Regions from separate parts of the Cobetia sp. Dlab-2-AX genome, predicted to be linked through region 2. Evidence: predicted binding sites of a transcription regulator. Region 2 holds the regulator's gene; each other region holds the start of a gene.

Region 1 (3,611 bases), on a different contig from region 2:
CGGCGCGGAACTCATCAAGGTCCTGGAAGCGACGATAGACCGAAGCGAAGCGGATATAGGCGACCTGATCCAGCCGCTTGAGCTGCTGCATGACTTCATCCCCGATGCGCCGCGCCTCGATCTCACGTTCGCCGGTGGCACGCAGACGCTGGCGAATGCGCTCCACCGCGGCCTCGATCAGTTCGGAGGACACCGGGCGTTTTTCCAGCGCACGCAGCATGCCGGCACGCAGCTTGTGCTCATCGAAGCTCTCACGCGAGCCGTCACCCTTGACCACGCGCGGCATGACCAGCTCCGCTGTTTCGTAGGTCGTGAAACGCTCACCACAGGCCGCACACTGGCGCCGACGCCGCACCTGGTCACCCTCGACCACCAGCCGGGAATCCGTGACCTTGGTTTCATGAGTTCCGCAGAAGGGACAGTGCATGTTGGAGAGCCTGCTTGGGTGCGAGGTGGCTGCGACCCCGCGCGAAGCACAGCGAGGAAGTGGCGCAGCGCAGCCGAATGACAGCGAATGGCGGGTATTGTAACCGTTAAGGCCCCGCCACGGGAGCCTATGTCAGCCCCGACCTATCTGAACTGGCCTTGGGGAGAGACCAAAGGGCGACAGGAGTTTCCTGCATTGTCGCCCTGGGGGGGGCGGACACCACGGCGAAAGCGTCAATCAACCTGCTCGGCAGGCTTGAAATCCCCGCGGGATAACCGAAAGATGACATCAGGGTGCAGCGCCTCACGAGGACGCTTGCCCGAGCTGTGGAATCCTTTCACGACTGGCGGCAGATGATCTCTGCCGCGAGACTGATCACGATGACGCAAGGAGCTGCGACATGGGAATCATTGCATGGATCATATTCGGTCTCATTGCCGGCATCATCGCCAAGGTGATCGTGCCCGGCAAGGACCCGGGTGGCATCATCGTCACCAGCATCATCGGCATTCTGGGGGCCGTGGTCGGTGGCTGGGTCGGCACCCTGATGGGCTTCGGGGAAGTGACGGGATTCAATCTGGCCAGCTTTGTCATCGCCGTGCTCGGCGCCGTCATCCTGCTGATCCTGTATCGCGTGCTGCGCAAGTAAAGCGCGTCTTGAAGCGCATTGGCGTCAGCCGGCCTCAGGCCATATGACGCCCGACAGGACGGCCAGCCGGCTCATGCAGGCTGGCCGTCCTGTCTTGCAGGCTTGAAGAATCTGGCCCGAGGCGTGCATGACTCAAGGGTAAAGACACCAGGCCGTCGCCCACGGGCGCCGCTGAGCCGATGCGCTATTCAGGCATTTCACCAAACGACGGCCAGCCGACTTCATCTGATATGTGATTTCCTGTCTTGCCACCGGCCCCCGCAAGATTGCGCCGGCGGGCTTAACGAAGATCACCCGCGACACGCTCTGCCCGTTGCGGCTCACGCGGCAGAGCCAGACCGCTTCTGCTGCCACGAGGATTGCCCATGTCCGATACGCCACCTCCCGATCACTCGACTTCCACTGCCTCCGATCCTGCGCCGAGCGAGGGCAACGCCAGGCCACGCGCCAGAGTCTCTCTCGCCAAGCGCCTCTCGCAGGCTGATTTCCAGGCCCACGCCACACGTCTGCTCGCCGAGATCTACCCGCAGCGTCATGAAGAAGTCCTCAGACGCCTGGAGACGGTGCTGGATTTCCATCGCACGCGCCTCAATCCCCGCGTACCGGAAGGCGAGCCACTCTGGAGCGAGCGCGACCAGTGGCTGATCACCTACGGCGACAGCCTGCAGCAGGAAGGCGAGGCGCCACTGGCGACCCTGCACGACTTCCTCGCCAGCCGACTGGACGACAGCCTGTCCGGTGTCCACGTGCTGCCCTTCTTTCCGTGGAGCAGCGATGACGGCTTCAGCGTCGTCCACTATCGCGAGGTCAATCCGGCCCTCGGCGACTGGCAGGACATCCGGCGCCTGAGTGAGCAGCGCGACCTGATGGCAGACCTGGTCATCAATCACTGCTCACGCGAGTCACTGTGGTTCGCCGACTATCTGGCCGGTGTGCAGCCCGGTCGCGACTACTTCATCGAGATGGACCCCGACACCGATGTCTCCGAGGTCGTGCGCCCGCGCCCGTCTGCCCTGCTCACGCCGGTGCATACCCGTCGTGGCCTGCGCCATCTTTGGGCAACCTTCTCGGATGACCAGATCGACCTGAACTTCGCCAATCCCGATGTGCTGCTCGAATTCATCGGCATCCTGCTTTATTACCTCGAGCAGGGCGCGGGCATCATCCGCCTCGATGCGGTGGCCTTCCTGTGGAAGCGCCAGGGCACTTCCTGCATCCACCTGCCGGAGACACATGCCGTGGTGCGCCTGCTGCGCGCCATCGTCGATCATCTGGCGCCGGGCAGCCTGTTGATCACCGAGACCAACGTGCCCCATGCCGAGAACATGTCCTACTTCGGGCTCGACCGTCTGTCACAGCACGACCTCGCCACCATCGAGGGCAGCGCCCAGGCCGATGAAGCGCACCTGATCTATCAGTTCACGCTGCCGCCGCTGACGCTGCACACCCTGACCTCCGGCGATGCCAGCGCCCTGACCCAGTGGGCCGCCAGCCTGCCGTCGTTGCCCTCCGGCTGCAGCTACTTCAACTTCACCGCCAGCCACGACGGCATCGGCGTTCGCGCCCTTGAGGGCCTGCTGCCCGACCACGAGCGCGACACCCTGGTGCGACTGGTGCATGACTTCGGCGGCTACGTCAGCATGCGCGCCAACCCGGGCCGCGCCGACACCCCCTATGAACTCAACATCAGCTACTTCGATGCGCTCAAGGGCACGCGGCGCGGCCAGGACCCGTGGCAGATAGAGCGTTTCATCGCCAGTCAGACCCTGATGCTGAGCCTGCAGGGCATCCCGGGGCTGTATATCCACTCGCTGACCGCGACCCCCAATCACCAGGAAGGCGTCGAACGCGATGGTCATCTGCGCGCCATCAACCGCCGCAAGTGGCAGCGTGATGAACTGGAAGCGCTGCTGGCAAGCCCCAACACCGCAACCCATGAGGTCTTCCACGCCCTCAAGCGCCGGATGGCACTGCGCCGCAACGAACCCTGCTTCCACCCGGATGCCGACCAGAATGTCTTCGATGTCGGCCCGGACTTCTTCGTCTTCGAGCGCGTCACCCATGAAGGGCGTCGCCTGCTGTTCGCCCTCAATGTCACCGATCAGCCGCGCGTGCTGCCGCTGCCGGCAAGCTGGCAAGGCGTCGCGCTGACCGACCACCTGTGCCACGACAAGGCCTACGACCCCACCATGGCTCGCCGTCCCTATCAAGCGGCCTGGCTGATGGAGCAAACCGTGCGCCCGCCGGCCATCGAGGTCGTCTGACGCCCTCTTTTTCCCCTCCTGCCAACGACAACGGGGCTGCCAGTGGCAGCCCCGTTGTCGTGGGTCTTGCTGTTTCCCCCCGCGAGCCTTGCTGTTTCCCGCCGCGAGCGTTACTGGTTGTCCAGCTCCACCGCTTCGTGCATGCGCTCGAGCAGGTCCGGCACGGCTGACTGCACCCGGTTCCAGCTCGGGATGAAGGGCTTGTCGCGCGGATTGTCGAGGAAGGCGCTGCCGGCATCCATGATGTTGGATGCGAACAGCTCCACCGCCG
Region 2 (3,611 bases):
TCAACGGGTCCCGGTGCCCTGAGCACGAGCCTGGGACTTTTCCTTGTGTTTGACCAGCTGGCGATCCAGCTTGTCGGCGAGCGCGTCGATGGCAGCGTACATGTTGGGGTCTTCTGCCAGGGCGTGGAGGTCAGCGCCTGCTGCGTGCAAGGTGCAGGCAGCCTGCTGGCGCTCCTTCTCGATCGACAGTGTCACCTGAACATTGGTGATGTTGTCGTAATGCCGTTCGAGGCGGGCGAGCTTCTCGTTGACGTAATCGCGGAGAGGATCGGTAAGTTCCACATGATGCCCGGTAATATTCACTTGCATGGACACGCTCCTTTATCCAGCGGGTTGCCATTCAATTGTAACCCTTTTTGACTACGAGCAAACCCTGATCGGACGCTCTGCAACAGGCTTGACGGCCGCCGTCTGGCGATGTTTTCGCGCCCTTGCCAGCGGCGTCAGATGTCGTGAGCGTCTGTACCGACAATGCCCAAGCTTTGCGCAAAGATCAACGCTGCGCTGCATCGTGGCTCAGTGCTTGTCTTCAACTCAATGAAGGGTAGCGGAATGGACTTCAAGGTCACGCTTGAAGGGTGGTGCATGAAAGGCGCGCAAGAAGGCGGGTTTTCGTCGCCAATCCCTGCATGTACGCCGCCTTTCAGGCGCCTGGGTTGCGTGGAGCAAGCAGCGTGCCGGAAGGATCACCGAGTGTCATCCCGGTGCAATACGGCCAAAAGTGACTTTAAAAACATGCGATTGACGGTAAATGATGCTGCCGGAATGATGGATTTTTGCCAACATCCTGCGCGCCGTCATGGGCCATGATGGGTCATTGACGAGTGGTTGACGGCATGACAGGGCGCGCAACAGGCGCGCCGGTGTCAGTAATGTCAGAGGCTGGTGAGAGAGAAAACCAGCGTCTGAGGTTGGCGGCGGCTGCCATTGTGGAGGTGAAAGCAGGGCATGGCAGCTGCAGGTGATGCCTCAGGCCAGACGCTTGCGCTCGCTGGAGGATGGGATGCCCATCGCTTCGCGATACTTGGCCACGGTACGGCGTGCGACCTCGATGCCATCGCTGGCGAGCAGATCGACCAGGCGTGAGTCGGAGAGAGGCTTGCGAGCCGGTTCTTCCGCAATCAGCTTGCGGATGCGGGCACGAATGGCGGTGCTTGAGTGGGCGTCGCCACTGCCGCTGCCACCGACCTGGCTCGAGAAGAAGAACTTGAGCTCGAAGACGCCGCGCGGGGTGTGGATGTATTTCTGGGTCGTGACCCGCGAGATGGTCGATTCGTGCATCTCGACCACTTCGGCGATGTTGGCCAGAATCAGTGGCTTCATGCCTTCCTCGCCTTGCTCGAGGAAGTCGATCTGGCGCGCCATGATCTCGCGGCCGACCTTGAGCAGGGTGTCATTGCGTGATGACAGGCTCTTCATCAGCCAGCGCGCTTCCTGCAGGTTGTCCTTGAGGAAGGTGTTGTCGGCGGACTTGTCGGCACGCTTTATCAGTGCGGCGTATTCCGGCTGGATGCGCAGCTTGGGCAGCGCTTCCGGGTTGAGCTCGACCTGCCAGCCGTGGCGGGTATAACGCACCAGCAGATCAGGGATCACGTAATCGCTGGCGGGCTCGCCCCAGGCGGATGCCGGACGCGGATCGAGCGCGCGCACCAGGCGGATGACGTGGTCCAGCTCGTCATCGTCAAGGCTCAGTCGGCGCTTGAGCAGCTTGCGGTCATCGTTGCCCAGTGCCTCGAGGAATTGACGTACCAGGCGACGCGCCTGCGCCAGCAGCGGCAGATCATCCGGCAGCAGCGCCAGTTGCAGCAGCAGGCACTCGCGCAGGTCGCGGGCGAAGACGCCGGTCGGGTCGAACTGCTGCAGACGCAGCAGTACCTGCTCGAGCTCGGAGGCCTTGAGACCGGGCAGGCCCTGGCCGCGCAGACCATCGACCAGCTCATCGAGTGACAGGCTCAGGTAACCGGCACCGTCGACGGCATCGATCAGGCTCTCCGCCATCTGGCGTTCACGGCCATCGAGGTCGGTCATCGCCAGCTGCCAGCGCAGGTGGTCCTGCAGGCTCTCGACACTGGTATTGCGATCGAAGTCCGGCCCTTCTTCGCTCCCGCTGCCACTGCCGGAGCTGGTCAGGCTACCGGCGTGGTCCTGGTAGAGGTCCGACCAGTCACTGTCGAGGGGGTATTCCTCGGGAATCTCGCTTGAGGAGTCGGCAGTGGAGATCTCGCTCGTATCCTGTGTCTCGATGACATCCAGCGACTCGTAGTCCTCGTCGAGCTCCAACATCGGGTTGGACTCGAGGGCTTGCTGAATCTCCTGACGCAGATCGAGCGTCGACAGCTGCAGCAGCTGGATCGCTTGCTGAAGCTGCGGCGTCATGGTCAGCGAGGTGCCGAGGCGGAGTTGCAGGGTGGGTTTCATGGAGTCAGTCAATTCACGGCAAAGGAACGTGCTTACTACGCTATACCGTGACTCGGGGCACTGACAAGTGGTTGCTGTGAATATTCAAGCAACTTGCATGCCATGTTTCCACCAAGGTGGTATGGACGTCATGCATGCGTCTGATGTCAGACATGAAAAAGCCGCTACGCGATAAAATCACGCAGCGGCTTTTGAAGCTTTCGCCTCCGGTGGGCTCAGCGCAGCCGCTGACCCTAGAGCGTGAACTCGTGGCCCAGGTAGACGTCGCGCACCTGCTGGTTGGCCAGGATGGAGTCCGCGTCACCGTGGGCGATGATCTGGCCATCGCCGACGATATAGGCGGTGTCACAAATATCGAGTGTCTCGCGCACGTTGTGGTCGGTGATCAGCACGCCGATGCCACGATCGCGCAGTTGGCGCACGATGCTCTTGATCTCGCCCACCGAGATGGGATCGACGCCGGCGAAGGGCTCATCGAGCAGCACGAAGTCCGGCTCGGTGGCCAGAGCGCGGGCGATCTCGACCCGTCGACGCTCGCCACCGGACAGGCTCATGCCGGCGCTGGCGCGGATATGCGTGATGCTGAATTCCTCGAGCAACTCTTCAAGGCGTGCCTTGCGGCCATTGCGATCCAGGTCCTTGCGGGTCTCCAGAATCGCCATGATGTTGTCGGCTACCGACAGCTTGCGGAAGATCGACGCCTCCTGAGGCAGATAGCCGATGCCGGCGCGTGCACGCTGATGCATGGCGGCAGCGGAGAGGTCCTTGTCGTCGATGGAGACGTTGCCGGCATCGGCGCGCACCAGCCCGACGATCATGTAGAACGAGGTCGTCTTGCCGGCGCCGTTGGGGCCCAGCAGGCCGACGATGTCACCCTGACGGATCTCAAGCGAGATGTCCTTGACCACCTTGCGGCCCTTGTAGGCCTTGGCCAGATGGCGAGCGCTCAACGTACGCGGAGTAGCAGCAGTCATGACTCAGTTTTCCTTGCTGGCATTGGCGCCGCGCGGCGTCAGAGTCATGTGTACGCGACCGCCTTCGGTCTGCTGTGCCGTCTTGCTGTTGTTGGCGTTCACCTGGCGCTTGTCGAGGAAGTACTCCACGTAGCCGCCTTCGAAGGTGTCATCGCCTTTCTCGAGGCGCGCATTGCCGACCAGCTCCACGCGGCGCTCCAGCGCATGGTAGCGGATGGT
Region 3 (3,611 bases), on a different contig from region 2:
ATGAGAACGGAGAGGTGAAGCTCACCACGACCGGAGACGACGAATTTCTCCGGCGTCTCGCCCTGTTCGACGCGCAGTGCGACGTTGTGGATCAGTTCCTGATCCAGACGCTCACGGATGTTGCGGCTGGTGACGAACTTGCCGTCCTGACCGGCGAACGGAGAGTCATTGACCTGGAAGGTCATGGAGACGGTCGGCTCATCGACGGTCAGCGGCGGCAGCGCCTCGACAGTGGCGGTGTCGCAGATGGTGTCGGAGATCGCGAGGTTCTCGATACCGGTGATGCAGACGATATCGCCGGCAGTCGCCTTGTCGGTCTGCACGCGGTCCAGACCCATGTGAGTCATGACCTGGCCGATCTTGCCCTTACGGACAGCGCCTTCCTTGGTGATGATGGACACCTGCTGACCCGGGCTGACGGCGCCGCGCTTGATGCGGCCCAGACCGATGACGCCGACGTAGCTGTTGTAGTCCAGTGCGGAGATCTGCATCTGGAACGGACCGTCCAGCTCGACCTTCGGCGGCTCGACGATGTCGACGATGGACTGGAACATCGGGTCCATGGTGTCTTTCAGGTCTTCCGGGTCCATACCGGCAATGCCGTTGAGGGCAGAGCAGTAGATGATCGGGAAGTCGAGCTGCTCGTCAGTCGCGCCCAGGTTGTCGAACAGATCGAAGATCTGGTCAACGACCCAGTCAGGACGAGAGCCCGGACGGTCGATCTTGTTGACGACGACGATCGGCTTCAGGCCCTGGGCGAATGCCTTCTGGGTCACGAAGCGCGTCTGCGGCATCGGGCCATCGACGGCATCGACCAGCAGCAGTACGGAATCGACCATGGACATCACGCGCTCGACTTCGCCACCGAAGTCAGCGTGCCCGGGGGTATCCACGATGTTGATGTGGTAGTCGTTCCACTGGATCGCGGTGTTCTTCGCGAGAATGGTGATGCCGCGCTCTTTTTCCTGGTCGTTGGAATCCATGATGCGTTCCTGACCCTCGGCCTTGCGGTCCAGGGTGCCAGACTGACTCAGGAGCTTGTCGACCAGGGTAGTTTTACCGTGGTCAACGTGGGCGATGATGGCTATGTTGCGAAGTTTCTCGATCACGACGGGAACCTGTGCGGAAAATGGGCGCTCGCGTACCGGGCGCTTGTGATTTGGGGCGCATTATAGGGGGCATGGCATGCCTCCTGCCAGCATCGTGCATTCACGAGGCGAGTCAGCGAGTGCCTTCAATTGGTCTGAAGTGCCCAAATGATTGTCTCTCAAGTCTTTTCCGCCCCCCTGTCGCGCATGAAAAAAACTTGTGAGTCGAGGCCAACATCAGGAGGAAAGGAAGAAATGACCGCAATCTGATGCTGACGTGATCATCGGGTGTGAGCGGAGAAATACTTGAGATCCAGTATTTTGCACCAATGTGGAGCAATGACGTTTTTTGGTGCACCCAAATGATGAATCTGCACTGCGCGGCAAGAATTTTTGCACCTTGTCGGCCCATCCTTGGTCGGGTTTTCGTGCTGTATGCATGAAGATGGTGATGTTTTTTTTTAGCATATTCATTAGCTTACTGAAATCGACGATGCGGCGTGCGCCATTCTGGCACGCTCACTGCATTGTTAGAGCATCCTGTCTGATGGCTGGCATAACGACGCCGACCATGAGAGAAAAGGCTTACAAAATAGAGCAATAACCCCAGACAACGCTGACACCAACTGTAACCAGAGCCGCCGGCTCCATCGGAGAATTACCATGGCTGAGAAGACACTTGCCCTGATTGAAGAACACGAAGTCAAGTGGGTTGATCTGCGCTTCACCGACACCAAGGGCAAGGAGCAGCACGTCTCCATCCCGGCGCGTGCAGTGGATGAGGAATTCTTCGAGAACGGCCAGATGTTCGATGGTTCCTCCATCGAAGGTTGGAAGGGCATCAACGAATCCGACATGATCCTGATGCCGGACGACGGCACTGCCTTCCTCGACCCGTTCACCGAAGACACTACCCTGGTGCTGCGCTGCGACGTCATCGAGCCGGCCACCATGCAGGGCTATGAGCGCGATCCGCGCTCCGTCGCCAAGCGCGCCGAGGAATACCTGAAGTCTACCGGTCTGGGCGACACCGCCTTCTTCGGTCCGGAGCCGGAATTCTTCATCTTCGACGAAGTGCACTGGAAGAACGAGATGAACGGTTCCATGTTCAAGATCTCTTCCGAAGAAGGTGCCTGGGCGACCGATTCCACGCCGGAAGGCGGCAACCTGGGTCACCGTCCGCGTCTGAAGGGCGGCTACTTCCCGGTCCCGCCGATCGACAGCTTCCACGATATCCGTGCTGCCATGTGCAACACCCTGGAAGCCATCGGTCAGGAAGTCGAAGTTCACCACCACGAAGTGGCGAACGCCGGCCAGAACGAGATTGGCGTCAAGTTCAATACCCTGGTCAAGAAGGCCGATGAGGTTCAGGAACTCAAGTACGTGATCCACAACGTGGCTCACGCCTACGGCAAGTCCGCGACCTTCATGCCCAAGCCGCTGGTCGGGGACAACGGTTCAGGCATGCACGTTCACCAGTCCTTCTGGAAGGATGGCGACAACCAGTTCGCCGGTGACGAGTACGCGGGTCTGTCCGAAATGGCTCTCTACTACATTGGCGGCATCATCAAGCACGCTCGTGCCCTGAACGCCTTCACCAATGCGTCCACCAACTCCTACAAGCGTCTGGTGCCGGGCTTCGAAGCGCCGGTCATGCTGGCCTACTCTGCCCGCAACCGTTCCGCTTCCATCCGCATTCCGTACACTGCCAGCCCGAAAGGCAAGCGTGTCGAGGCGCGTTTCCCGGATCCGACGGCCAACCCGTACCTGGCGTTCTCCGCGATGCTGATGGCCGGTATCGACGGTATCAAGAACAAGATCCACCCGGGTGACGCGATGGACAAGAACCTCTACGACCTGCCGGCCGAAGAAGCCAAGTCCATCCCGACTGTGGCCGAGAGCCTCGAACAGGCCCTGACCGCGCTTGACGGCGATCGTGAGTTCCTGACCCAGGGCGGCGTCTTCACAGACAACATGATCGATGCCTATCTCGAGCTGAAGGGCGAAGACGTCCAGCGCCTGCGCATGGCGACTCACCCGCTCGAATTCGACATGTACTACAGCGTCTAAGCACTGCAACGCCTAAGCACTGCAACGCCCAAGTACAGCAACGCCCAGGCGCTGCAGAGGTTGAGGCAGTCATTCGCTAGCCACGCCATCTGGCGGAGTGCCTTCCAGGTGGAGGCAAGCCCACGACGATGACGACAGCAGGGCCATACCGACAGGTGTGGCCCTGTTTTTCGTTCTGGCTCTTTGCTCTGATCCTTTTGCCTGATATCGGCAATGCTGCTGACAGACCTGCAGGGCGCGGTGGTAGCCTTGCGTGACAGTCAATGCCCACAGGCGTCTTGTCGAGGGCCCCAAATGCTGGCATCAACGCGGTAAGCTTTGTAACTTGTTAGCCTTGTCAACAGGCAGCAGGATCGCCTGCCGATAGACCCAATCCCGCTGGAGCTGCCTGCGGCTTCTGGCCTCCCATGACTCTCTTCAGGAATCTTCGGATGTGGCCCTTCGTATCCTCCC
Region 4 (3,611 bases), on a different contig from region 2:
GCCGCGATATTCAGCAACGCTTCTCCTGCACGCTGCAAGGCGGCCAGAGCCTGGGCAACGGTCACTGAAACGCCATGCATGACAACGGTGCCGTACAACGAAAAACGCCGCAGCGCTGAGCGCTGCGGCGTTTTTGATATGTCGTTGGCAAGCACCGTTGGCAAGCACAGAGTGCTCACCTCAAGGTCACGGCGTCTTCTTGCTCTCGAAAGACGCTTTCTCGTGGCGCAGGATGTTGGCGCTCAGCGCAATGCAGACGCCAGCGGCAACCAGCAGGCACACCGCCACGGCACCAGAGTTGCTGAAGAAGAAGGCGTAGTTGCCAGCGTGTACCACAGTATCGACAGTTTCCATTGCAAGACTCCTTGCGAAAGCGGATATCGGTTGGGTCTACCAGTACTGCAATAACGGGGCCAGTCCCCACTTATCTCGACATCATCTCGACAGACTGGCCCCTTCAGGATGTGCGCCGAGGCTCAGCTACCAGGGCTCAGCTGATGTCCGGGCGCTTGTCCATCGGCGCTGCCACCACCCCACCGGAACGTGCCGGCACACTCGAAGATGACTCAGTTGCCATACTCTCCGGGTAGGCCTTGGCCGGGACTTCGAACAGGTCCAGCCCCAGTACCTCGACATGCGGCGGTACGCGCAGCAGGTTGAACTTCTTGAGCAGATAGGCCACGCCCCAGCCCGGAATGAAGCCCGTCAGTGCCATCACCACCGCGCCGGTCAGCTGGCCGGTGAAAGAAACGTCCGGCACGCCTTCGCCGACATTCGGGAAGCCGGCCGCGAAGATGCCCACCAGTACCACGCCGTAGAAGCCGCAGAAGCCATGCACCGCGAAGGCGCCGACGGAGTCATCCAGGCCACGCTTCTCGAGCAGTGCGCCTATCTTCGGCATCAGGGCGCCACCGGTGACCGCCAGCACGAAGGCCAGGCCCGGGTTATAGAGATCCAGCCCCGCCGCGACGGTGATGATGCCGCCCAGCGCACCGGACATGGTCCAGAACGGGTCACGCGAGGACAGATAGGCACCGATCACGCCGCCACCGAAGCCCATCAGGGTATTGAAGGCGAAGGCAGAAAGGTTGGTGCGATTGCCGTAGATGGTGGTCCAGCCGATGTCACCGGTGTTGAAGATGATGCAACCGCCGAGGAAGCCGAAGAAACCGACGATGATCAGCATCAGGCCGATCAACGTCATCGGCATGTTGTGCGGCGCGATCACCTGCGGCTTGCCATCGTCACTGTACTTGCCGATGCGCGCGCCCAGATTGAGCAGCACGCCCAGCGCGAAGAAGCCGGCCACGGCGTGCACCACACCGGCGGCGCCGACATCGTGGTAGCCCAGCTTGTGCAGCATCCAGCCATCCGGATGCCAGCCCCAGGCGCCCGCCATGATCCAGACACCGGCGCCGAGAATCACCGCCAGAATCAGGAAGGCCCCCAAGCGGATGCGTTCGATCACCGCCCCCGACAGGATGGAGCCGGTGGTCGCGCCGAACAGCGCAAAGGCGGCGAAGAAGATGCCGGTGCCCATGTCATCGGCGTCCGGACGCATGCTCGCGCTCCACGGCAGAGCGGCGGACGCTTCGATGGGGATCAGCCCGTTGGGGAAGGCGTTGTAGATCCACCAGCCCACGAAATAGAAGGCGGGGATGATCGAGGCCAGCGTCAGTACGTTCTTCATGCCGGATGCCAAGGCATTCTTGGAACGCGAGGCACCGATCTCATAGGCCAGAAAACCTGCATGGATCAGGAACATGATGGCGGTACACCACCAATAGAACACCTCGATGTTCATCGCCTGATGCATATCCAATATGCTTTGCAACGTCTTTTCATCCATCGTCTTTTCTCCTTTACCGGAGCCTGTGGATCAGCGCGCTTCACTGTGCAAGCGGCACTGCCCGTCCGGGGGTTGTTGTTGTTTTTCAAGGGGACCTGCTGGATAAAGCAAGCGACATGCCAGATGACCCTGATTGGCCACCCTCAGCAATTCGTTGTTTTTACTGACACATTCTTGAAACCGAGGACTTCTCTTCAGATATGAAGCCCGCAAAGCCTTCCCTGCGAGGAGGATGGGCGTTATTGAGGCATGCCGGCCACGGCATGCACCGTGAGATGACTTGCAGGGCGCTGCATATACGCAAGTCATTGCTCGCGACTCACCTCTCATGCTTCCCCTCCTGGCAGTGGGATCAGCTACGCACCTTGAGGCGCTCCGGGTCATGGAATGGCAATGTCACCACCTCGGCGGCGAGGCGCTTCTGATGGCCATCCAGCTGGCCGATTTCGAGCTGGGTTCCCGGGCTTGCGAAGTCCGGTGCCAGGCGGCACATCGCGATGGAGCGATCGAGCAGCGGCGACTGGGTGGCACTGGTGACCACGCCCACCGGATAGCGGCCGTGATAGACGAGATCGCCGTGGCTGACCAACTCGCTGCTGTGCATCTTCAGACCCATCACGCGATGCCGTGATTCCGGCGCCTCGCGTTGCAGCGCTGCCCGCCCGACGAAATCATCCTCCTTGCTCTTCATGGGCACGGTGAAGCCGATACCCGCTTCATAGGGGGAGGTCTGCGGACAGAATTCATGGCCGGCGAAGATCAGCCCCGCTTCGATTCTCAGCATGTCCAGGGCATCCAGTCCCAGCGGCGCGATGCCATGCGGCTCACCCGCCGCCCACATCGCCTCCCACACGGCCGGGGCGTCCTTGGGATGACACCAGACTTCATAGCCGAGCTCACCGGTATAGCCGGTGCGCGACACCATCAGCGGGATGCCATCCGGTCCCGACAGGCGACCGATCATGAAGCGGAACCAGCCCAGCGTTTCCACCTCCGGCTGGGTGCGCGCATTCCAGATCAACGGCGCCAGCACCTCACGACTCTTCGGTCCCTGCAGCGCGATGTTGTGCAGCTGATGGGTGGAGTCACGCACCGTGACGCGATAGCCCTGGCGCGCGGCGAGATCTCGCAGCCACTGGCCGCTGGCCGGGTCACCACAGATCCAGCGGAAGGTCTGCTCGCCCATGCGGAACAAGGTGCCGTCATCGAGCATTCCACCGGTTTCCTGACACATGGCCGAGTACACCACCTCACCGATGGAAAGCCGGCGCACATTGCGGGTCAGTGCGTACTGAAGCAGACGTTCGGCGTCCGGTCCGGCGACCTCGAACTTGCGCAGTGCCGAGAGATCCATCATCGCGACCCGTTCACGGCAGGCCAGATACTCGGCCCGCGCGCCCCACCCTTCATAATGGGTGGCCAGCCAGTAGCCGTGGTAGTCGATGAACTGCTTGGTCAAGGCGGACGTGCAGGGATGGAAGGCGGTGGGCAGTGTCATGCGCGGCAATTCCTCGGGCCGGTTGCGATAGGCGATACCGCGGGGGAAGTCATGTTTAGCGGCGTAGATACGCACATGGATATCGGTCGGCACCCAGCCATTCGCGGCGTCGATGTCGTCCGGGCAGGCCGATGAGGCACAGATGAGGTCACGGTCGGCGCGCAAAAGCACATAGTCACCTGGGCGCGACCAGGGCTCATCCACCGCCAGGGTGCCGCAGGGCTCGACATAGGCATTGAAGAAGAAGTTGATCGCCGGCCAGCT

Evidence for each region. Region 2 encodes sigma-54, which starts transcription at its own class of promoters, with help from an activator protein. Its sites were predicted from a motif close to TGGCACNNNNNTTGCTNT; they were not measured.
Region 1: a site for sigma-54 is predicted at 1,189-1,206, ahead of NH396_RS01975 (sugar phosphorylase). Genes of this name have one in related genera too.
Region 3: a site for sigma-54 is predicted at 1,600-1,617, ahead of glnA (glutamate--ammonia ligase). Genes of this name have one in related genera too.
Region 4: a site for sigma-54 is predicted at 1,954-1,971, ahead of NH396_RS03780 (ammonium transporter). Genes of this name have one in related genera too.

The regions. Positions count from the first base shown of each region.
Region 1 is NZ_JAMXRV010000001.1:454,636-458,246, forward strand. It holds gene nrdR (transcriptional regulator NrdR) at 1-427, opposite strand, end outside; gene NH396_RS01970 (GlsB/YeaQ/YmgE family stress response membrane protein) at 828-1,076, shown strand; gene NH396_RS01975 (sugar phosphorylase) at 1,442-3,340, shown strand; gene NH396_RS01980 (glycosyl transferase) at 3,451-3,611, opposite strand, start outside.
Region 2 is NZ_JAMXRV010000003.1:110,817-114,427, forward strand. It holds gene raiA (ribosome-associated translation inhibitor RaiA) at 1-309, opposite strand; gene NH396_RS06145 (RNA polymerase factor sigma-54) at 970-2,418, opposite strand; gene lptB (LPS export ABC transporter ATP-binding protein) at 2,652-3,392, opposite strand; gene lptA (lipopolysaccharide transport periplasmic protein LptA) at 3,396-3,611, opposite strand, start outside.
Region 3 is NZ_JAMXRV010000005.1:297,869-301,479, forward strand. It holds gene typA (translational GTPase TypA) at 1-1,109, opposite strand, end outside; gene glnA (glutamate--ammonia ligase) at 1,752-3,158, shown strand; gene NH396_RS10960 (DUF4124 domain-containing protein) at 3,590-3,611, shown strand, end outside.
Region 4 is NZ_JAMXRV010000002.1:154,452-158,062, forward strand. It holds gene NH396_RS03770 (LacI family DNA-binding transcriptional regulator) at 1-68, shown strand, start outside; gene NH396_RS03775 (hypothetical protein) at 187-354, opposite strand; gene NH396_RS03780 (ammonium transporter) at 491-1,849, opposite strand; gene NH396_RS03785 (aminomethyltransferase family protein) at 2,202-3,611, opposite strand, start outside.